Regions from separate parts of the Bradyrhizobium yuanmingense genome, predicted to be linked through region 1. Evidence: predicted binding sites of a transcription regulator. Region 1 holds the regulator's gene; each other region holds the start of a gene.
The links. Region 1 encodes PhoB, which activates phosphate uptake and scavenging genes when phosphate is short. Its sites were predicted from a motif close to TGTCATNNANCTGTCAT; they were not measured.

Region 1 (5,797 bases):
GGAAGTGAAGCCATGAACCCGATCTATTCGCGCCGCCGCCGCTGGGACATCGTCATTCGCGGCCTCTGCATCGCAGCCGCCGCCTTCGGCGTCACCTGGCTCGCGCTCATCCTGGTCACGCTGCTCTACAACGGCCTGGCCGGGCTCAACCTCCAGGTCTTCACAGCTGACACGCCGCCGCCCGGATCGACCGAGGGCGGCCTGCGCAACGCCATCGTCGGCTCGTTGATCATGACCGTGATCGGCGTCGGAATCGGCGCGCCGCTCGGCCTGTTCGCCGGCACCTATCTCGCCGAGTACGGCCGCAACGACAAGCTGACCTCGGTGATCCGCTTCATCAACGACATTCTCCTGTCGGCACCCTCGATCATCATCGGCCTCTTCATCTATGGCGCGGTGGTGGTGCCGATGCGCGGCTTCTCGGCGATTGCGGGCGCGCTGGCGCTTGCCGTCATCGTGATCCCGGTCGTCGTGCGCACCACCGAAGACATGCTACTGCTGGTGCCGAATCCGTTGCGCGAAGCTGCCAGCGCGCTCGGCCTGCCGCGCTCGCTGGTGATCAAGCGCATCGCCTATCGTGCCGCGCGCTCCGGCCTCATCACCGGCGTGCTGCTGGCGACCGCCCGCGTCGCCGGCGAGACCGCGCCGCTGTTGTTCACGGCGCTGTCGAACCAGTTCTTCAGCCTCGGCCTGAACAAGACGATGGCGAACCTGCCTGTCACCATCAACAACTTCGTGCAGAGCCCCTACGAGTATTGGAAGCAACTCGCCTGGAGCGGCGCGCTGTTGATCACCCTGACCGTGCTTGCCCTTAACATTGGCGCGCGCATCCTTGGCGCCGAGAGGACTGCAAAATGAGTGAAATGTCTGTTTCCGTCAGCGCACCGTCCGTTCATCCCGGCTCGCAGCCCCTGCCCGAGGCGCCCGCCAAGGTCACGGCGCGCAACCTCAACTTCTACTACGGCGACCACCACGCGCTGAAGAACATCAACCTGGCGCTCGGCACCAACCGCGTCACGGCGTTCATCGGCCCGTCCGGCTGCGGCAAGTCCACCCTGCTGCGCATCTTCAACCGGATGTACGATCTCTATCCGGGCCAGCGCGCCGACGGTCAGCTGTTGCTCGACCATACCAACATCCTCGACCCCAAGCTCGACCTCAACCTACTCCGCGCCCGGGTCGGCATGGTGTTCCAGAAGCCGACGCCGTTCCCGATGACGATCTACGAGAACATCGCCTTCGGCATTCGTCTCTACGAGAAGATCTCCAAGTCCGAGATGGACGACCGCGTCGAGAAGGCGCTGCGCGGTGGCGCGCTGTGGAACGAGGTCAAGGACAAGCTCAATGCCTCCGGCCTGTCGCTCTCCGGCGGCCAGCAGCAGCGCCTCTGCATCGCCCGCACCGTCGCGGTGCGGCCCGAGGTGATCCTGTTTGACGAGCCCTGCTCGGCGCTCGACCCGATCTCGACCGCCAAGGTCGAGGAGCTGATCCAGGAATTGTCCGAGAACTACACGATCGCGATCGTCACCCACAACATGCAGCAGGCGGCGCGCGTTTCCGACAAGACCGCCTTCATGTATCTCGGCGAGTTGATCGAGTTCGACGACACCAGCAAGATCTTCACGTCGCCGAGCGATCGGCGCACGCAGGATTACATCACCGGCCGGTTCGGCTGAGGAGACGGAACATGGGTTCTGAACATACCGTAAAGGCTTTCGACAGCGACCTTCAGGAGCTCACCCGCCTGGTCGCCGAGATGGGCGGCATCGCCGAGCGCATGATCGTCGATTCCGTCGACGCGCTGATCCGCCGCGACGTCGCGCTCGGCCAGCGCGTCGTCGCCACCGACGTCGAGCTCGACGCGCTGCAGAAGCGCATCGAGGAGCGCGCCGTGCTCACCATCGCCCGCCGCCAGCCGATGGCCGTCGACCTGCGCGAGATCGTCGGCGCGATGCGCGTTGCGACCGATCTCGAGCGCATCGGCGATCTCGCCAAGAACATGGGCAAGCGCGTCGCGGCGCTGGAGACGGATTTCCATCCGCTCAAGCTGTTCCGCGGCCTGGAGCACATGACCGACCTCGTGCAGCAGCAGGTCAAGTCGGTACTGGACGCCTATGCCGCGCACGACCTGCCGGCGGCGATGGCGGTGTGGAAGGGCGACGAAGAAGTCGACGCCATCTGCACCTCGCTGTTCCGCGAGCTCCTCACCTACATGATGGAGGATCCGCGCAACATCTCGTTCTGCATCCACCTGATGTTCTGTGCCAAGAACATCGAGCGGATCGGCGACCACGCCACCAACATCGCCGAGACCGTGTTCTACATGATCGAGGGCCAGGCGATCACCGACAAGCGGCCGAAGGGCGACATGACGACCTTCGCCACGACGGTGCCGAACACCTGACGACTTAAGGAGCTACGACCACATGGGCGCACGCATTATGGTGGTTGAGGACGAGGAAGCTCTCACCGAGCTTCTTCGCTACAACCTCGAAGGCGACGGCTATGACGTCGAGACGGTGATGCGCGGCGATGACGCCGACACCCGCCTCAAGGAGCACATTCCCGATCTGATCGTGCTCGACTGGATGCTGCCGGGCCTGTCAGGCATCGAGCTGTGCCGGCGGCTTCGGACCCGCCCCGAGACCAAGCAGCTGCCGATCATCATGCTCACCGCGCGCGGCGAGGAGAGCGAACGGGTGCGCGGGCTCGCGACCGGCGCGGATGATTATATCGTCAAGCCGTTCTCGGTGCCGGAGCTGCTTGCGCGCGTGAAGGGCCTGCTCAGGCGTGCGAGTCCCGAGCGCCTCGCCACCGTGCTCGCCTATGGCGATATCGAGCTCGACCGCGACAAGCGCCGCGTGGCGCGCTCGGGCCGGCCGATCGATCTCGGTCCGACCGAATATCGCCTGCTGGAGTTCTTCCTGGAGCATCCCGGCCGCGTGTTCTCGCGCGAGCAGCTGCTCGACAGCGTCTGGGGCCGCGACATCTACATCGACGAGCGCACCGTCGACGTGCATATCGGCCGCCTGCGCAAGCTGCTCAATCTCGGCCGCGAGCAGGACCCGATCCGCACCGTCCGCGGCGCCGGCTACGCGCTGGACGATCGCTTCGCGAAGGCTGAGCAGACGTAAGGCGCCAGCGACAGCTGGTTTGGCGAACTGCGGCGCCGATCTCGGCCGTCATCCCGGGGCGCGCGCAGCGTGAGCCCGGGATCTCAGCGCGAGCGCTTGCGCTCTTCGCGATTAGCCACAGGACGTGGTTTGGCGAAGACTCGGAGTGACCATCTCGCGCAACGATTGCGCCCCGCGGTTACGGATCCCGCATTCGCGGGGATGACACCGGGCGATTGGGAGCCGTCATCGTATGACGGCTGCAGTCTTGGCGATCAAGCTTGGCGATCAAAGCTTGGCGATCAGGGAATTCCGCAAGCTCACCGCGTGCCCGGTTTCGGTGCTGCGCGACGGCGATCCGCTGCGGGCTGATAGGCCACGCGCGAATGCTGGGCACAATAGGGCAGGCCGGAGAGCGCCTTGCCGCCGCAGAAGAAGAAATCCGGGCTCGAGGGATCGCCGACCGGCCAGTGGCAGGTCGCCTCGTTCAATTCCAGCAGCGACAGCCGCTGGCTCATCGGCACCACGTTGTCGTAGGTAACCGGCTCGGCTTCCAACTCGACCTCGAAGGCCTGCGCCAACGCGGTGTTGCCGCGCGCGACGGGGCGGGTCACCCGCATCATATGCTGCGCGGGCCGTGCCTTGCGCGGCCGCGGCGCTGCCGATGAAGGGCTCTTGGCGCGGCCGGACAGGCCGAGCCGGTGCACCTTGCCGATCACGGCATTGCGGGTCACATTGCCGAGCTCCGCCGCGATCTGGCTGGCCGAAAGTCCGGCCTCCCAGAGCTTCTTCAGCTGCTCGACGCGATCATCGGACCAGGTCAAAACCGTCATTGCACCCTTTCCCTCGCTGCGCGCCTGCCATCCTGGGGCCTTCGCAGCGAATGCTTTAGCCTTGAAAAACCCGTGCCGTCAGAATCCCTTAAGGCTCGCCGGGCGCGCTCAAGACGCCCGAACGTTTACGCCGGTACATGAGGACTTCTGGGATCAGAACTGCTGCACGAGATGTCGTATCTGACAGTCCAAACGCTACAATATGGCGTGACTCCCGCGCAAGAGTCCGCCGACTCGCTTCCACATGTTCCGTGGTGAAAAACCCGCAAAATCGGCACCGCAAGACTACGGAATCAGCGTTTCGCGAGGCTTTCCGGGCGGCATTGACACCCGTCTTGCCAGGCATAAGATAGTGCCACGTGCCGCCCTTAAAAGGCGGCACGTTTCGTTTTCCGGGGCCGGTCGATGGTGCGTCGCGCAATGCATGCCTCACACCGTCCGCAACATTCAAGTGACGTCATGACTAACAGCGCAGCGCCGCATTTGCTCCCCGTTTTCGCCAGGGCCGACCTCGGTTTCGAGCGCGGCGAAGGCTGCTGGCTGATCGCGACCAACGGCGATCGCTATCTCGATTTCACCTCGGGTGTCGCGGTGAATGCGCTCGGCCATGTCCATCCCGCGCTGGTCAAGGCGTTGCAGGAGCAGGCGACCAAGCTCTGGCACATGTCGAACCTGTTCCAGAGCCCTGACGGCGAGAAGCTCGCAAGCCGCCTCTGCAATGAGAGCTTTGCGGACTTCGTGTTCTTCTGCAATTCCGGCGCCGAGGCGCTGGAAGGCGTGATCAAGCTGGTGCGCCACCATCACTTCTCCAAGGGGCATCCGGAGCGTTACCGCATGATCACCTTCGAGGGTGCCTTCCATGGCCGCACGCTGGCGACGCTCGCCGCCACCGGCTCTGCGAAATATCTCGAGGGCTTCGGTCCGCCGATGGACGGCTTCGATCAGGTGCCGCACGGCGACCTCGACGCCGTGAAGAAGGCGATTGGTCCGCACACCGCCGGCATTCTCATCGAGCCGATCCAGGGCGAGGGTGGCGTTCGTTCTGCACCTCACGCCTTCCTGAGGGCGCTGCGCGAACTCTGTAACGAGCGCGGCCTGTTGCTCGCCTTCGACGAGGTGCAGACCGGCATGGGCCGCACCGGCGAGCTCTTTGCCTACAAGCGCACCGGCGTCACACCGGATGTGATGTCGCTCGCCAAGGCGCTCGGCGGCGGCTTTCCGATCGGTGCGGTGCTGGCGACCGCGGACGCGGCGGCCGGCATGGGGCCCGGCTCGCACGGCTCCACCTTCGGCGGCAATCCGCTCGCGATCTCGGCTGCCAACGCCGTGCTCGATGTCATGCTCAAGCCCGGCTTCTTCGACCACGTGCAGAAGATGTCGCTGCTGCTCAAGCAGAAGCTCGCCTCCGTGATCGATCGTCATCCCGAAATCGTCAGCGAGGTGCGCGGCGAGGGCCTGCTGATCGGTATCAAGGCGGTGGTGCCCTCGGGCGATCTCGTCGCGGCGCTGCGCGCCGAAAAGCTGCTCACCGTCGGGGCCGGCGACAATGTCGTGCGCTTCCTGCCGCCCCTGATCGTCACGGAAGCGGAGATCGAGGACAGCGTCGGCCGGTTAGAGCGCGCCTGCGCTGCGATCTCCTCCAGCCAGACCAAGCGGGCGGCAAGCTGATGAGCACGACGCCCAACAAAGCTCCCAAGCACTTCCTGGACATCAACGAGCTGCCGCTCTCGGAGCTCAAGAGCATGCTCGCCGCCTCTTCCGCCATGAAGGCGAAGCAGAAGGCGCAGCAGCCGGTCAGGCCGCTCGAGGGCAAGACGCTGGCGATGATCTTCGAGCGTCCCTCGACCCGCA
Region 2 (5,797 bases), 770 kb from region 1:
CGCCATGGAGAGGTCCTGGTGCAGCACGCGGCGGTCGCGGATCTGCTGGTCCATCTCGGGCTGGTAGAGGCTGATCGTGCCGCGCGACTTCTGCTTGGCGCGGAACAGCGCCGCGCCGGCATTGGCGAGCAGCGAGGCGCCATCGGTGCCATTGTGGGGAAAGACCGACATGCCCGTGGTGATGCCGGCGCGGACCGGGCGGCCGTCGATCTGGAAGTCCCTCGCGACAGCTTCGCCGATCTGCTGCGCCAGCGCGAGGCCCGCCTCGGGCTGCTTGCCGTCGATGATCAGGCCGAACTCGTCCCCGGACAGGCGCGCCACCACGCCGCCGCGTGCGGAATCCTGCAGCCGATGGGCGACCTCGATCAGGAGCTTGTCGCCCAGCGCATGGCCGAAGACGTCGTTGACCTCCTTGAGGCCGTCGAGGTCGACGCAGAGCACGGCGAACTCCTCGTCCGTGCCCTCGCAAGCCTCGATCATCTGAGTCAGCGCCTGCAGGAAGGCCGCGCGATTCGGCAGATCGGTGAGGCCGTCGTGATAGGCCATGTGCGCCATGCGCGACTCGGTCTGCCGGCGGTCGGTGACATCCTCGTGGGTCTTGATCAGATATTGCGGCTCGCCGGCATCATTGACCACGGTGGCGCGGCGGGTGAGGAACAGCCGCAGGCCGTTCTTGGTAGAGATCGGATGCTCCTCGGTGATCATCCCGCGCTTCTTGATCGCGGCCTCGTCGCGCGCGACGATCAGCCTGGCTTCCTTGGCGTTGAAGATGTCGGACGCGGTCAGGCCGGTGGCTTCCTCGCGCCTGCGGTTGAGGATCGTCTCCGCGCTGCGGTTGGCGAGCAGATAGCGGCCGTCCTTGACCTGCTCCACGATCAGCGCAACCGGGATGTTGTCGACCACGAGCTCGAGGAACTTCTTGGTGCTCTCCAGCTCCTGCGACAGCGAGCGGCGGTCGGTGATGTCCTCGAACAGGATGAGCAGAAATTCGGGCTTGTTGCTCTCGTTGCGGACCACGATCCGGATCGAGGCGACCATGCGCCGCGCGCCGGCACGATCCACCTCGAACTCATTGCGGTGCTGGCCATCCGGCGAATTGAGCGCGGCCTGGTCAGCGGCCTCGATGCTGGCCGCCGAGGCCGACGCAAACAGCTCCCGTGCATTCCTGCCGACGGCGAAGTCCCGCGACAATCCCCAGAACTTCTCATAGGCGCTGTTGGCGAAGATGTAGCAGCCGTCCTCGATGTTCTTGGCCGCCACGCAGGCCGGCACATGATCGAGCACCGATTCCAGGAACTGCTTGGTGGAGGCGAGCTGCCGCGACAGGTTGCGCTGCTCGGTGACGTCGAGATGGGTCGCCACCGAGCCGCCGTTCGGCAACACGAAATACTTCACCAGGATAGCCCGTCCGTCCGGCAGTTCCGTGGTCAGGCCATTGGCGCTCGATGCCTTCCGGTAAAATTCGTCATCGGTGACGCCGAGCACTCCGCGCTCGCGGCGCAGCCTCAGGATGTCGCAACCGGTCATGTTGGGCCGGAGGTCGGATCGCGTCAGGCCATAGATCTCGAGATAGCGGTCATTGCAGAAGATGACGCGGCGCTGCGCATCCGTCATCACCACGCCCTGGTTGAGGTTGTTCATGGCGGAGGAGATGAAGGCGTTGCGACGCAGCTGCAAACGGCTGGACCGGCGCAGCGAGGAATGGATCCACAGCCCGATCGCGGCGAGGAACGAGCAGACCACGATGCCCGCGATGAGGGCTTCCCAGATCACGCCGGGATCAAGCCTGGTGAGATCGCCCGGAACGGCAAGGCTGTCCGATGCCGCAAAGGCGCGCGCAGGCGCGCCCGTAACGGCCAGGCATAGGAGGGCGTGCACAGCAATCCAAAGCGTGCTGCCCACGTGCCAGTTCTTCTCAGCCATCAGCCACCCGCGATTTCAACGTCGGATTGTCTGGCTTCGCGGGTTTGGATCGGGTAAACGCCTGTGGGCACAACAGAATAATGTGACATAAAATGCGGCAATTGCCCTGACATGATAAACGACTTCTTAACGGAAGCCCCGCCTGCGCCGCCGCATCCGGACCGTGCGCCACCGGTGCTTCCAACTGGTATCCTGCACAACCATGGATAGGGTCGATTGCGTCGTCATCGGAGCCGGCGTGGTCGGGCTCGCGGTGGCCCGGAAGCTCGCCCAGGCCGGGCGCGAGGTGATCGTGCTGGAGGAAGCCGAGGCGATCGGCACCGTCACCTCCTCGCGCAACAGCGAGGTGATCCATGCCGGCATCTACTACCGGGCCGGGAGCTGGATGGCGCGCATGTGCGTGGCAGGCAAGCACGCGCTGTACCGCTACTGCGCCGAGCGCGGCATCCCGCACAAAAATTGCGGCAAGCTGATCGTCGCGACCAGCCCGAAGGAGACCGAGAAGCTGCAATCGATCAAGGCGCATGCCGAGGCCAACGGCGTGCTCGACATGCAGCTGCTCTCGGGCGAGGCCGCACGCGCGCTGGAGCCGGCGCTCGCCTGCGACGCCGCGCTGCTGTCACCGTCGACGGGCATCATCGACAGCCATTCCTACATGCTCTCACTGCGCGGCGAAGCCGAGGACGCCGGCGCAGCTTTCGCGTTTCACACCCCGCTGATCCGTGCCAAGGCGGCGGCCGGCCTCATCGAGATCGATGCCGGCGGCGAGGCACCGATGACGCTGCAATGCAACCTCCTCGTCAACGCCGCGGGGCTGTCGGCAACGCATGTGGCGCGCAACATCGACGGCATGCCGCTGGACCGGATTCCGCCGGCCTATCTCGCCAAGGGAAACTACTTCAGCTGCAACGCCAAGGCGCCGTTCTCGCGTCTGATCTATCCGGTGCCGGAGCCCGGCGGCCTCGGGGTGCACTTGACGCTGGACATGGCAGGACAGGCGCGCTTCGGGCCTGACGTCGAATGGATCGAGACGATCGACTACGAGGTCGATCCGTCACGCGCCGAGCGCTTCTATCCCGCGATCCGCAAATACTGGCCGACGCTGCCTGACGGCGCGCTGATGCCGAGCTATTCGGGCATCCGCCCGAAGATCGTGCCGCCGGCCGTGGCCACGCAGGATTTCTTGATGCAGGGCCCGCGCGATCACGGCGTTGCAGGCCTGATCAATCTGTTCGGCATCGAATCGCCGGGACTGACGTCCTCGCTCGCGATCGCCGATCACGTCGCCGAGCTCGCAGATATCGACAGTGTTTCGAGAAGCGGATAAGTGTGCGCGTCGAGAGCCACGGGTCCAAGCAAGAATGAGCGCCGCACAACCGTGTTGCACGGTACACACCTTGCAGCAGGGATGAGCACGGATGCTCTCATCCCTGCGTGAAGGACGTGATCAACTCTACACTGTCACGGGGGTTACTAGTGGAGCGTGTCGCCAGATTGCTTCAGACGCTCGATCTGGTCCTTGACCATCAACTTCCGGCGCTTCAACTCAACAATTTGCAGGTCGTCTGTTGAAAGGTGCACGAGAGCTTCGTGCAATTCGTTTTCGAGAAGTTTGTGCTTCCGTTCCAATTCAACGAGATGTGCCTGAATTGTCATTCGAAACCTCCTCGGTAGGGTTGAACCTTTAGGATTCGATCCGGACAACCAAGTCTACATCACCGATTCGTCCTGTCGATGGGTATCCGTCGTTGCAGCGTCATTTTTGAAAGTTCATATGTAACGAAGCGTGACTAAGGGAACCACGCCGGAAAAATCCATGATATCAATACGCCCACGCACCGCCGCAGCTCCCTGCAGAAATATGTTGCTGGAGATCGGGGACGAGGGATCGCAGATCGCTTGCGATCACGCGGCGCAAGGACGATAATTTCCACAGGGCATCCACAGCCCGGATCTCACGCCTATCGGTTTTCGGCCACCGCAGACATGACCAATGAAGATGAGCGTGAGCTCGAAGCCGAGCTCACCCGGTTGCAGCAGGAACACCGAGATCTCGATGCGGCGATCGATGCATTGCATCAATCGCCCGCCCCCGACCTGTTGCGGTTACAGCGCCTGAAGAAGCGCAAGCTGTTGTTGCGCGACCGCATCGCGTTCATCGAAGACCAGATCACCCCCGACATCATCGCCTGACCGTGAGCCGGTCTTGCGCGGCGCCCCGCCGCTTCCGAATCCGCTTGACTCAATAAGAACAAAATAGGAACATTCGCGGGCGCCCCACCTCAGAGAACGCTCAAGGACAACACACGAGGACAACGCAGATGTCGGCAACCGCCCTTTTCGACAACAGCCATTACGAACAGGCCTGCGATCAGGCGATCGCGATGTGCGACGGCAATCTGCGCAGCACCATCAAGGCGCTGATCATGGCCAACGAATATCTGGAAGCCGAGCTGGAGGAATTGCAGGCGGCGATTTCAGCCGGCTGCATTCCGGAGATCTCGCGCAGCAAGATGCGGAGCAAGAGCAGCGCCGCATAATCTTCAACCTTGGAGCAACGCCATGTCGGATGTGACCTATTACGTTGCAATGCCCTTCTTGATCGATGACGACGGATCACCCGTCGCAGGCGCTGCAGAGGAGTGTCAGTCCTCGACGGCGGCGCTGCGACGCGCAGAGATGCTGGCGCGCGGCGCCGGCCATATCGGCGCGATCGCGTTCAGCCGCAGCGGCGATCCCATGACCGGCGAATTCGGCGACGCGACGCTGCTGCGCAAGTTCGGCAACGTGCCGGAAGATCTTGCCACCCTCTAGACTAGCGCTCGCCGCCGACCAGCCTGATCCGCGGCTCGTGCCGGCGGCTCGCCTTGCGCACATACATGGCGGCATCCGCCTCCTCCAGGGCGCGGCCTGCAGCGGATTGCGGACCGAGCAGCGCGACGCCGGCCGAGGCGCCCGCGGCCACGTGCTGGCCGCGAAAAACGAATGACAATTCGTCGATCGCCTGCTCCAAGGCCGCAGCCTTGACCTTCGCATCGGTCTCGCTGAGATTCCAGAGCAGCAGCGCGAACTCGTCGCCCCCGAGCCGGCCGACCACGTCGGAGGCGCGGACCTGTCGCGTCAGCGTGGCGACAATCGCCTTGAGCACCTCATCGCCGGCGGCATGACCGAAGGAATCGTTGATCGGCTTCAGCCGATCGACGTCGAGCACGATCAGCGCCCCGCTGGCGCGGTAGCGCTTCATATAGGCGATGGCGCGCGCGAGCTCGCGCTCGAAACCGCGCCGGTTGGGAATCCCGAGCAGGAAATCGGTATCGGCGGCCGCCTCGAGCTCCGAGATCCGCAGCAGGGCCGCCTTGAGCTTGCTCCTGAGGCCGCGGATGATCGCCTTGCCGTCATCGGCAGCCGGCGCTCTGCGCAAGGCCGGTTTGGCCGCGCGGCTCGAAACGGCTTTGGATCGGGCGGCGCTCATGTTCCGGCCCTTTCTGGCCTTCGCAGGGCTCGCCCTTTTCGGTTTCTTCATGGGCATCCTGCTCAATGAAGGCTTGCGGGGATTCACCAAGACAGGATAGTGGATTCCCTTCTCCTTGCCACCGCCTTGCGAGCCGCCGGCCGGAATCATTAATCTGGCCTATCTCTCTGTTTTTCTGGGCACAATTGACGTCATGACCGCGCCGATCGCCATCATCATGGGAAGCCAGTCGGACTGGGACACGATGCGGCACGCCGCCGACACGCTTGACGCGCTCGGCATTGCTGCCGACAGCCGCATCGTCTCGGCCCACCGCACGCCCGACCGGCTGTTCGCATTCGCCAAGGGTGCCAAGGCCGCAGGTTACAAGATTATCATCGCCGGCGCCGGTGGCGCGGCCCA
Region 3 (5,797 bases), 690 kb from region 1:
CCGGCAACCGCAACTTCGAAGGCCGCGTTTCGCCGGATGTGCAGGCGAACTACCTGGCCTCGCCGCCGCTGGTGGTCGCCTACGCGCTCGCGGGCAGCGTCACCAAGAACCTCGCCACCGAGCCGCTCGGCGAGGGCAAGGACGGCAAGCCGGTGTACCTGAAGGACATCTGGCCGACGACCAAGGAGATCAACGCCTTCATGAAGAAGTTCGTGACCGCGTCGATCTTCAAGAAGAAGTATGCCGACGTGTTCAAGGGCGACACCAACTGGCGCAAGATCAAGACAGTCGAGAGTGAGACCTATCGCTGGAACATGTCTTCGACCTATGTGCAGAACCCGCCCTACTTCGAAGGCATGAAGAAGGAGCCGGAGCCGGTCACCGACATCGTCGAGGCGCGCATCCTCGCCATGTTCGGCGACAAGATCACCACCGACCACATCTCGCCGGCCGGCTCGATCAAGCTCACCTCGCCCGCCGGCAAATATCTCAGCGAGCACCAGGTGCGTCCGGCCGACTTCAACCAGTACGGCACGCGTCGCGGCAACCATGAAGTGATGATGCGCGGCACCTTCGCCAACATCCGCATCAAGAACTTCATGCTGAAGGGCGCGGACGGAAACATCCCCGAGGGCGGCCTGACCAAGCACTGGCCCGACGGCGAGCAGATGTCGATCTACGACGCCGCGATGAAGTACCAGGAAGAGAAGGTGCCGCTGGTGGTGTTCGCCGGTGCCGAGTATGGCAACGGCTCCTCGCGCGACTGGGCCGCCAAGGGCACGCGCCTGCTCGGCGTGCGCGCCGTGATCTGCCAGAGCTTCGAGCGCATCCACCGCTCCAACCTGGTCGGCATGGGCGTGCTGCCGCTGACCTTCGAGGAAGGCACCTCCTGGCAGTCGCTTGGGCTGAAGGGCGACGAGAAGGTGACCATCCGCGGCCTCGTCGGCGACCTCAAGCCGCGCCAGAAGCTGACCGCGGAGATCGTCTCCGGCGACGGTTCGCTGCAGCGCGTTTCGCTGCTCTGCCGCATCGATACGCTGGACGAGCTCGACTACTACCGCAACGGCGGCATCCTGCACTACGTGCTGCGCAAGCTCGCGGCGTAAACGCGGATTTGTGAATGATGGCTCACTGCGAAGTGAGTAGAAGCCTTAACGAAGGCGGCCTATCAAAGGCCGCCTTCGCGCGTTTGCGGTACGCTTCAGATGGGCCCGCCCGGCGGAAAACCTCCCTTTGGACGGTGGCCCGGATGGATGAATGTACCGCGCCCCGTAAGACTACGGTGACCATCCGGCGATAAGATTTCCCCCTGAGAGCAACGGTGTGCGGCGTTCGACATGACGACAATGACGGCTTCCCATCTGATTCCACGTTGGTCCGGCGCCCTCTGGTCGGGAGCTCTCGGCATATGTGCGATCATCGCCGTCATTCGTCCTGCCGAAGCTGAACCCCGCGCCGTCGTCGAATTGTTCACCTCGCAGGGCTGCTCCTCCTGCCCGCCCGCCGACCAGATCATCGGCGATCTCTCCAAGGACCCCTCGGTCATCGCGCTGAGCATGCCGATCGATTATTGGGACTATCTCGGCTGGAAGGACACGCTGGCGGATTCGCGCTTCTCTGCACGGCAGCGTGCCTATTCGCGCATGCGCGGCGACCGCGAGGTCTACACGCCGCAGGTCGTGGTCAACGGCTCCACCCATGTCATCGGCAGCGATCGCACCGGCATCGAGAACGCGATCGGCAAGACCGACAAGGGCACTGGCGTGATGAGCGTGCCGGTGACGATGTCGCTCTCGGGCAAGCAGATCAACGTGTCGGTAGCCGCAAGCAAGGAGCCCACGGTCTCGCGCGGCGAGGTCTGGATCTGCTCGATCGCGAAGTCGGTGCCGATCGCGATCACCCGCGGCGAGAACAAGGGACAGCAGGTCACCTATCACAACGTGGTGCGCAGCCTGCTCAAGGTCGGCGACTGGACCGGCCGTCCGGAGAGCTGGACGGTGCCGATCGAGAACCTCACGCGCGACGGCGTCGACGGCGCGGTGGTCTACGTCCAGGACGGCAGCCGCGAGAGGCCGGGCCCGATGCTGGGTGCGGCCTACACGTCGCTGCATTGAAGCAGGCAGAACGTCTCAGCAATTGATGCTCGTCATTCCGGGGCGCGCCTCTTGGCGCGAACCCGGAATCCATTTCTCAGCTTGTGTGATGGTAAATGGATTCCGGGCTCGCGCTTCGCGCGCCCGGGAATGACGGCGGACCCGGAAGCATCTCGGCACAAACAAAAAAGGACCAACTTGCGTTGGCCCTCCTTGTCGTGCGTACAGACCCGATCCTGTTCGACCCCGGGGGGCTGGGGGCTGAGGAATCCGGAACCGAAAGGACCGGGTCAACGCACGTCACCCTTTTCGCAGTGCAGGGCGGCAGGCGGTTGGCGGAAAAGCGGCGATACTATGATTCCTGCTAACGATCCCGTGACGGTTTGCCGCGACGGAGTTCCACCCTTGCGTGTGCCCTGATGCGACGCCGATTCGATGGGTCGAGCCCCTTGCGATGCGGAACGGTTGGCGCAATCATGCAATTGTCACGAACGCGGTTCCGGGACGATCTTGGCGGACGCGGGTAGCCGTGCGATGAGGAGGCGCTTCCCATGAGTCTGACGTCGGAGGATGCCGACCCGAGCGAGCAGCGCGCGGCGGCGCGTCCTGCCGCGGCGCTTGCGCAGCCGAACCGGGTGACGTTCAACCGGCTCGAGCTGCACCGGATTCTCAATCTCTACGGCCGCATGGTCGCCGACGGCGAATGGCGCGACTATGCCATCGACTTCCTGAAGGACCGCGCCGTGTTCTCGGTCTATCGCCGCGCCTCGGAAGTGCCGATCTATCGCATCGAGAAGGACCCGCGCCTGGCGCGCAAACAGGGCATGTACAGCGTGATCTCGGCGACCGGCCTGATCCTGCGTCGCGGCCACGAGCTCGAGCGGGTGCTGCTGGTGATCGATCGCAAATTGGCGGTGGTTTAGCCGAACCATCGATCGTCATTCCGGGGCGCGACGAAGTCGCTAGCCCGGAATCCATCCCTCCCTCCACCGCCCCTGCCGTTCAATGGATTCCGGGTTCGATGCTGTGCATCGCCCCGGAATGACGGATGAACTACTTCCCCGGCACCGTGCTTGCGCCCTCGCCGAGGTCGCGCTGCATCATCACGGTGTCCAGCCAGCGGCCGAATTTCAGCCCGACACTGGGATGCGTGCCGATCATCTTGAAGCCGCACCTTGTGTGCACGCCGATCGACCCGGCATTGGCGGAATCGCCGATGACAGCGATCATCTGGCGAAAGCCGCGCGCTTCGCATTCGACGATCAGCCGTTCCAGCAGCATTGAGCCGACGCCGCGGCGGTGGAAGGACGGATCGAGATAGATCGAGTTCTCCACCGTGAAGCGATAGGCGGGCCGCGGCCGGTAGGCGCCGGCATAGGCATAGCCGGCCACGCGGCCGTCCAGCATGGCGACGAAATAGGGATAGCCGCCGTCGATCAGCGCGCGATAGCGGCGCGTCATTTCCGAGAGGTCGGGCGGCTCCAGCTCGAACGTCGCCGTGCCCTCGCGGACGGCCTGCTGGTAGATGGCGGTGACGGCGGGGAGGTCGGCCTCGGTGGTGGGCCTGATATCGGGTGCGGACATGGGGGAAGGATAGAGCGTTCCCTGAGGGGCCGGAAGAGGCTGCGCTGCCTCCACACCCGTCATTGCGAGCGCAGCGAAGCAATCCAGAAATGCATCTGCGGAGGGGCTCTGGATTGCGTCGTCGCATCGGCGCAAAATTGCTGCGCAATTTTGTCGCGAGCTCCTCGCAATGACGGGGAGAGGCCGTACCCTCCAAACAAAAACCCCGGCCTTTCGGCCGGGGTTCGTGTCCGTTCTCTCGTCTCAGAGCTTACTCGCGCTGGCCGAGGAGCTGCAGCAGCAGCGTGAACAGGTTGATGAAGTTCAGGTACAGCGACAGTGCGCCGGTGATGGCCGAACGCTCTGCGACGTCACCGCCGGCCGAGGCATAGCCGTAGATGTAGTCGTTCTTCAGCCGCTGGGTATCCCAGGCGGTCAGGCCCGAGAACACCAGCACGCCGACCACCGACACGATGAACTGCAGCATCGAGCTGGCCAGGAACAGGTTCACCAGGCTGGCGAGAACGATGCCGATCAGGCCCATGAACAGGAACGAGCCCATGCCGGTCAGGTCACGCTTGGTGGTGTAGCCGTAGAGGCTCAGCGCACCGAAGGTCGCCGCGGTGATGAAGAACACCCGCACGATCGAGGTGTGCGTGAACACCAGGAAGATCGACGACAGCGAGATGCCCATCAGCGCCGCGAACACCCAGAACAGGATCTGGGCGGTCGAGGGTGCCAGACGGTTGATGCCCGCCGAGATCACGAACACCATCGCGAGCGGCGCCAGGATGAACAGCCACTTCAGGGGGCTGACGAACATGGCGTAGCCGAACGGTGTCAGGAACACCTTGCCGACGCGGACGGCGTCCGCCGTCGGAACGTCGGTCACGGCGGCCATGTAGACGCCGAGCGCGGCAAGGCCGGTGATGGCCAGGCCAATGCTCATGTAGTTGTAGATGCGCAGCATATAGGCGCGCAGGCCGGCATCGACCGTCGCGGCGTCAACACGCCCGGCGGCCCTGCCGAAAGGAGAAGCGTAGTTACGGTCTAGGTCCGACATGGTCGAATTCCCGTTGGTTGGTCCGGTCCGGCACGAGGGTCGCCATGCCGCCGGTTCGTCAAATTCTATCTCGGAGACCGCTGCCAGCCGACTGAATTTTGGCTCACAATCGGGGCTCCGAACCCATCCGATATGTGGGAAACTAACACATTCGCCGCAACCTTCCACGCGCGGCTGAATGTCGCCCTCGGCGTCAATCCTGACGCGAAGCTGACCGGTAGCGTGGTTAATCGCCGAAACCGGGCCGATTCCGGGCAGCCCGATCCGCCGCTACATTTTGTCACAAATTTCGCAACACCGTCGCCGGCTTTTTGTTCAATGCCAGCAGCGTGCCGGCAAGCCCGAGCCCGACGGTCACGACCAGCGCGGCGGCGACCACCCCGGCGGCGCTGCCGGCCTGCCAGACGAAGCTCAGCGTCATCAGCCGCGTCACGATCAGCCAGGCCGCGATGCTGCCCGCGATCACCCCGAACACCGCGGTGGCAAGGCCGATCAGGAGGTATTCGAGGGCATAGGCGCCGAGCAGCCGCAGCCGCGTCGCACCCAGGGTCTTGAGGATCACCGCATCATAGACGCGGTGGCGGTGGCCGGCGGCGAGCGCCCCGCCCAGCACCAGGATCGCCGAGATCAGCGTCACGGCGCTGGCGCCGCGGATCGCCAGGGCCAGATTGGTCACCACAGAGCCGACCGTCTCCATCACCTCGCGCACGCGCACGCTCGTCACCATCGGATAGGCGTCGGCGACCTCCTTGATGATCTTGCCGTCGCCCGCCGCCTTTCCGCCCGCTTCTGTCAGCGTCGCGATATGGGTGTGCGGCGCGCCCTTGAAGGCGTTGGGCGAGAACACCAGGACGAAATTGATGCCGAGACCCTGCCAGTCGATCGTGCGCAAATTGCTGATCTTGGCCGGAATGTCGCGGCCGAGCACGTTGACCACGACCTCGTCGCCGAGCTTGAGGCCGAGCCCGTCGGCAATCTTCTTCTCCAACGAGACCAGCGGCGGGCCGGAATAATCGGCGCGCCACCATTCGCCCTCGACCACCTTGGAGCCCTTCGGCAGCTCGGCGGTGTAGGTCAG
Region 4 (5,797 bases), 1.2 Mb from region 1:
ACCACAAGGCGTATGACGCCGTGATCGAACTGACCAAGTTTGTCGACAGCATTCGCAAGCAGAAATCCTGAGGGAAACGAAGGGTTGGACAAGTCGGGCAGATCGCAAGATCTGCCCGTCGGCTCTCGCGAACATCCCATGCGAACAGCAGTTCCCGAATTTCCGGAAGCCAGGCTGCGTGAGCTTGGCGATCGCTATGCGGCCGCAATTGCCGCCAAGCGCCGCCGCGTATGGCTCGGTGCCGCCGTCCTGATCGCCGTTGCCATTGCCGCGGGCTGGATGGGCGAGGTCAGTCTCGGAAATTTTGTCGAGAATTTCTGGCGCTTCCCGGCCTATTTCCTCAGCATCGCACCCAAATTTTCGTTCGCGACCGCATGGAGCGATTTGGCGGAGTGGCTGTGGGGATTGCCGCGCTGGGCACGGCTTCTCGGGGATACGTTGCTGATAGCCTATATGGGCACCCTCTCGGGTGCGCTGTGCGGTTTTGCGCTTTGCTTCCTCGCCTCGGCCAATCTCGTGAAATCAGGAACGACTGTTTTCGTCACCCGGCGCGTTCTGGAGTTTTTCAGGACCGTGCCGGAGATCGTGTTTGCCCTGATCTTCGTGCTGGCCTTTGGTCTCGGGCCGCTGCCGGGCGTTCTGGCGATTGCAATCCATACCGCCGGAGCGTTGGGCAAGCAATTCGCCGAGGTTGTCGAGAACATCGACAGCAAGCCGGTCGAAGGGGTGGCGGCAAGCGGGGGCAGCTGGGTTCAGGTTGTTCGGTTCGGCGCGTTGCCTCAGGTCCTCTCGAACTTCGTGAGCTATGCCTTGCTCAGGTTCGAGATCAACGTGCGTGGCGCGGCCGTGATGGGCTTCGTCGGCGCCGGCGGGATCGGCCAGGATCTGATCGAGGCGGTTCGCAAGTTCTACTTCACCGACGTCAGCGCCATCCTGCTGCTCATCGTCCTTACCGTCATGTTGATCGACTTCCTGACGGAACGGTTGCGACACCGCCTGCTCGGGCTGGAGGGAAGCACCCGATGAGCTCCTTCAGTTTTGAAAACCGGACCGGCATTGCCGAACGGTATCCCGACGTCTTCCGGACCGATTGGTGGCAGCGGGGAAGGATCGCAATACTCGTCGGCGGGACGGTCGGGCTGTTCCTGTTCGGGATCGTCCAGCTCGATATTCCCTTTAATCGGCTCTCCCAGGGCATGGTCAGGCTGGGCGAATTCGTCCAGCTCATGTTGCCGCCCAGCCCGGGTTCTTGGGCGGAGGTTCTGAAATATCTGCATGCGCTCGGAGAGACGGTGTCGATCGCGTTTCTCGGCACCCTTGGCGGCGCGCTGCTCGCGCTGCCGGTATCCCTGCTGGCGGCGCGCAACGTGGTTGCAAACCGGATCATCCGCCTATTGACGCGTCGTGGCCTCGATACCATCCGGGGGGTCGACACTTTGATCTGGGCACTGATCTGGGTCGGCGTCGTGGGGCTGGGGCCGTTTGCCGGCATCCTGGCCGTGATCTGCAGCGATTTCGGAACGTTCGGCAAGCTGTTCTCGGAAGCGATCGAGGTCGCCGACAAGAACCCCGCGGAAGGCGTTCGGTCATCGGGCGGCAACCATCTCCACAGCGTCCGCTTCGGATTGCTGCCGCAGGTATTCCCGGTCTTGCTGAGCCAGGTGCTCTACTATTTCGAGTCGAATACGCGATCGGCGACGATCATCGGAATCGTTGGCGCTGGCGGCATTGGCCTTCAGCTTGCCGAACAGATCCGGGTGCTGGAATGGCAGAAGGTATCGTTTCTGATCCTGCTGATCCTGGTAACTGTATCGTCGATCGACTGGATTTCCGGCAAGCTGCGCTTCGCGATCATCGGCAAGCGGACGGTCGCCTAACGTCGTGCTGCAGTCTTATCCGTTCCGATTGGATCGGAACGGAGCTCTGATTTTTGTTTTGACGCGTTTTCTCGACGCAAATCGTTTCCACCCCGGATCAAGTCCGAGGGCAGGCTTCGCTGGAAAACGCTCTGATCTAAGCGTTCTCCACCAAAAACTCCACCCGCTCTGCCGCAAAGCGCGAGTGCTTCGTCACCAGCGGCTTGCCCATGAGATCATGGTCGGTGGCGTCGACCACCAGGATCGGCCGCCCCAGCGCCAGGTCGAGCCGTGCGGCGTCGCTCGCGTCGACGATCCCCGCGGTGATTCGCGTCGCACCGCGGCGATAGTCGCGCACGCCAAAATGCTCCAGCAGCTTCGTCATCGAGCGCGTTGCCGCGAACACGGCGCCCGCCTCCGGAAACCGCTCCGCCGATAGCCAGGTGGTGGAAACACAGATCGGCGTGCGGTCGGCGAGGCGAATCGCCTCGATCCGCACCAGCGGCGCGCCGGTCTTCAATCCCAGCTCTCGTGCGAGCTCGCGCGTCGCAACGTCATCGGTCGCCTCGATCAGCCGGCCATGCGGTTCGCGGCCATCGGCGCCGACGATCTCGGAGAAGCGCGTGCGCGAGCGCAAGGGATAAGCGAGCTTTTGCGCCTCGACATAGGTTCCGCTGCCGCGCTCGGCGCGCACCAGGCCGCGCTCGGCGAGGGCTGCCAACGCGCGCCGCACGGTGTGGCGGTTGACGCGATAGGTTTCGGCGATCTCCATCTCGCCCGGCAATTTGTCGCCGGCCGCAAAGCGGCCGTCGGCGATGCCGCGCTCGATGCCATCGGCCACGAGGCGCCATAGCGCGACGCCCGAGGAGGCTGTGTCCTGCATGCTCATGTCGCGGGAAACCTACTCCAGAAATCACAGCATTGTCACGAAACAGTCATGGCGCGTCCGTATGAAGTTGTCTATTATCATAGACAACTTCGACGCGGCAAGTTCTGTCAAAAAGCTCGGTGGACCAGGTGACCCAGCACAACGACCAGCAAGCCCAGCGCAAGGCCGCAATGGCGGTGCTGGCGCACGCGGAGGCGGGCGAGATCGCCGCTCGCCTCCGCAACTTGTCTCTCCCGGATCACCACGATCTGCGCACGCCGGAGAACGGCCTCGTCATGCTGCGCGGCCGGGTCGGCGGCGACGGCGCGCCGTTCAATCTCGGCGAAGCCACGGTGTCGCGCGCCGCGGTGCGGCTTGCGAGCGGCGAGGTCGGGTTCGGCTACACGCTCGGCCGCGACCGTGAGAAGGCGCGGCTGATCGCGCTGTGCGATGCGCTGGTGCAGTCCCGCGATTTCGGCGGCGCGGTGGAGCGCGACGTTATCGCGCCGTTGCGCGAGCAGCTTATGGTCAGGCGCAAGCAGGCGGCGGCAGCGGCCGCCGCAACGAAGGTTGATTTCTACACCATGGTGCGCGGTGAGGGGTGAGATCATGACCACGATTGCGGAACTGCCGCCGGGTTTCGCCGACAAGGTGCTGTCGGCGCAATCGACCTTTCGCTCGGTCATGGACGCCATGGCGCGGCCGGGCTCGGTCCAGCGCATCGTGCCGATGGCGGGCGCGCCAGGGCCGATGATGCGCGGCACCGCAGCGATCGCGCTGACGCTGTTCGATCACGACACGCCGCTCTGGCTCGATGCGCGGATGGCGGAAAGCTCGGACGTGACGAAGTGGCTGAAGTTCCACACCGGCGCGCCGGTCGTGCAGGATTCGTCGATCGCTTCCTTCGCGCTCATCAGTGACGGCGGCGCCTTGCCTGCGCTCGAGCGCTTCGCGTTCGGCACCAGCGAGTATCCGGACCGTTCGACCACGGTGGTCATCCAGGTCGACAGCCTCGCCGCCGGGCGCAGCTTCGAACTGCGCGGCCCCGGCATTGACGGTGTCGCCACGCTGCAGGCGTCGATCAAGCCTTTCGACCTGTTCGAGCGCCTGCATATCAACGAGGCGCTGTTTCCGCGCGGCATCGATGTGGTGCTGGTCGCCGATGACGCTGTGGTCGCGATCCCCCGCACCACGCGAATAGTGAGCAAGGGAAGCTAGAAGCATGTATGTCGCAGTCAAAGGCGGCGAACGCGCCATCGAGAACGCCCATCGCCTGCTCGCGCATAAGCGGCGCGGCGACCAGAGCGTTGCGGAAATCACGCTCGACCAGATCTCGGAGCAGCTCGGCCTGGCCGTCGATCGCGTCATGAGCGAAGGCTCGCTCTATGACCGCGAGCTCGCGTCGCTTGCGATCAAGCAGGCGCGCGGCGATTTAATCGAGGCGATCTTCCTGGTTCGCGCCTTCCGCGCCACGCTGCCGCGCTTCGGTGCCAGCGAGCCGGTCGACACCGGCACCATGCGGGTGCAGCGGCGGGTGTCGGCGACCTTCAAGGACATTCCCGGCGGCCAGATCCTGGGGCCGACCTTCGACTACACGCACCGCCTGCTCGATCCATCGCTCGCCCAAGGTTTTGTGCCGGAGAGGCCGGCTGCGGCCGAAGCCTCCACCGCGCCGACGCCGCGCGTGACAGACATTCTCGGGCGCGACGGGCTGATCGAATCATCGCCGGAAGCCGAGGACGGCGCCAGCGTCGGCGATCTCACCCGCGAGCCGCTGAATTTCCCCGCGGACCGTGATTTGCGCCTGCAAAACCTCGCGCGCGGTGACGAAGGCTTTCTGCTCGCGATGGGCTATTCCACCCAGCGCGGCTACGGCCGCAACCATCCCTTCGTCGGCGAGATCCGCTTCGGCGAGGTCGAGGTCGAATTCGTCGCGGAAGACGTCGGCTTCGCCGTGCCGCTCGGTGCGATCGAGCTCACCGAGTGCCAGATGGTCAACCAGTTCAAGGGCTCGGCGACCGAGGCGCCGTGCTTCACCCGCGGCTATGGCCTCGCCTTCGGCCAGAGCGAACGCAAGACCATGTCGATGGCGCTGGTCGACCGCGCATTGCGCGCCCGTGAGCTCGGCGAGGAGGCGCTCGCACCGGCGCAGGACGAGGAGTTCGTGATGTCGCATTCGGACAACGTCCAGGCGACCGGCTTCGTCGAGCACCTGAAGCTGCCGCACTATGTCGACTTCCAGTCCGAGCTCGGCCTGCTCCGAAAGCTGCGTCAGGAGTTCGCCGATGCCAATGCGCCCGATGCCATGAAGGAGGCCGCGGAATGAACGCGCCCGCCTACAATTTCGCCTATCTCGACGAGCAGACCAAGCGCATGATCCGCCGCGCGATCCTGAAGGCGATCGCCATCCCCGGCTATCAGGTGCCGTTCGCCAGCCGGGAAATGCCGATGCCCTATGGCTGGGGCACCGGCGGCGTGCAGGTCACGGCCGCGATCCTGGGGCCGCAGGACGTGCTGAAGGTGATCGACCAGGGCTCGGACGACACCACCAACGCGATCTCGATCCGCAAATTCTTCGCCAAGACCGCGGGCGTTGCGACCACGACGGCGACGGACGAGGCTACCGTGATCCAGACCCGTCACCGCATCCCCGAGACGGCGCTGAACGAGAACCAGGTGCTGGTCTATCAGGTGCCGATCCCCGAGCCGTTGCGCTTCCTCGAGCCGCGCGAGACCGAGACGCGGCGCATGCACGCGCTCGCCGAATACGGCCTGATGCATGTGAAGCTCTACGAGGACATCGCACGCTTCGGCCACATCGCCACGGCCTATGCCTACCCGGTGAAGGTCAACGCGCGCTATGTGATGGACCCGTCGCCGACACCGAAATTCGACAATCCCAAGATGGACAATTCCCCGGCGCTGCAATTGTTCGGCGCCGGCCGCGAGAAGCGCATCTACGCGATCCCGCCCTACACGCAAGTGGTGTCGCTCGATTTCGAGGATCACCCGTTCGAGCCCTACCGCTTCAACGCGCCCTGCGCGCTGTGTGGCGCGGAGAATTCCTATCTCG

Region 2: N2605_RS28840 (YdcH family protein) is a predicted target of PhoB. The motif match lies at 3,667-3,683, and genes of this name have one in related genera.
Region 3: N2605_RS35705 (DUF2794 domain-containing protein) is a predicted target of PhoB. The motif match lies at 2,566-2,582, and genes of this name have one in related genera.
Region 4: phnF (phosphonate metabolism transcriptional regulator PhnF) is a predicted target of PhoB. The motif match lies at 2,779-2,795, and genes of this name have one in related genera.

Annotation. Positions count from the first base shown of each region.
Region 1 covers NZ_CP104173.1:7,007,642-7,013,438, reverse strand. The annotation lists gene pstC (phosphate ABC transporter permease subunit PstC) at 1-8, shown strand, start outside; gene pstA (phosphate ABC transporter permease PstA) at 13-858, shown strand; gene pstB (phosphate ABC transporter ATP-binding protein PstB) at 855-1,676, shown strand; gene phoU (phosphate signaling complex protein PhoU) at 1,688-2,404, shown strand; gene phoB (phosphate regulon transcriptional regulator PhoB) at 2,427-3,134, shown strand; gene N2605_RS32545 (GcrA family cell cycle regulator) at 3,434-3,946, opposite strand; gene N2605_RS32540 (aspartate aminotransferase family protein) at 4,406-5,614, shown strand; gene argF (ornithine carbamoyltransferase) at 5,614-5,797, shown strand, end outside.
Region 2 covers NZ_CP104173.1:6,233,877-6,239,673, forward strand. The annotation lists gene N2605_RS28830 (EAL domain-containing protein) at 1-1,923, opposite strand, end outside; gene N2605_RS28835 (NAD(P)/FAD-dependent oxidoreductase) at 2,126-3,250, shown strand; gene N2605_RS28840 (YdcH family protein) at 3,397-3,579, opposite strand; gene N2605_RS28845 (YdcH family protein) at 3,910-4,116, shown strand; gene N2605_RS28850 (hypothetical protein) at 4,245-4,463, shown strand; gene N2605_RS28855 (hypothetical protein) at 4,486-4,737, shown strand; gene N2605_RS28860 (GGDEF domain-containing protein) at 4,739-5,446, opposite strand; gene purE (5-(carboxyamino)imidazole ribonucleotide mutase) at 5,589-5,797, shown strand, end outside.
Region 3 covers NZ_CP104173.1:7,693,619-7,699,415, forward strand. The annotation lists gene acnA (aconitate hydratase AcnA) at 1-1,106, shown strand, start outside; gene N2605_RS35700 (DUF1223 domain-containing protein) at 1,338-2,114, shown strand; gene N2605_RS35705 (DUF2794 domain-containing protein) at 2,645-3,016, shown strand; gene N2605_RS35710 (GNAT family N-acetyltransferase) at 3,147-3,677, opposite strand; gene N2605_RS35715 (Bax inhibitor-1/YccA family protein) at 3,928-4,719, opposite strand; gene N2605_RS35720 (ABC transporter permease) at 5,000-5,797, opposite strand, start outside.
Region 4 covers NZ_CP104173.1:414,417-420,213, forward strand. The annotation lists gene phnD (phosphonate ABC transporter substrate-binding protein) at 1-71, shown strand, start outside; gene phnE (phosphonate ABC transporter, permease protein PhnE) at 139-1,026, shown strand; gene phnE (phosphonate ABC transporter, permease protein PhnE) at 1,023-1,877, shown strand; gene phnF (phosphonate metabolism transcriptional regulator PhnF) at 2,014-2,745, opposite strand; gene phnG (phosphonate C-P lyase system protein PhnG) at 2,865-3,329, shown strand; gene phnH (phosphonate C-P lyase system protein PhnH) at 3,334-3,942, shown strand; gene N2605_RS01935 (carbon-phosphorus lyase complex subunit) at 3,947-5,050, shown strand; gene N2605_RS01940 (alpha-D-ribose 1-methylphosphonate 5-phosphate C-P-lyase PhnJ) at 5,047-5,797, shown strand, end outside.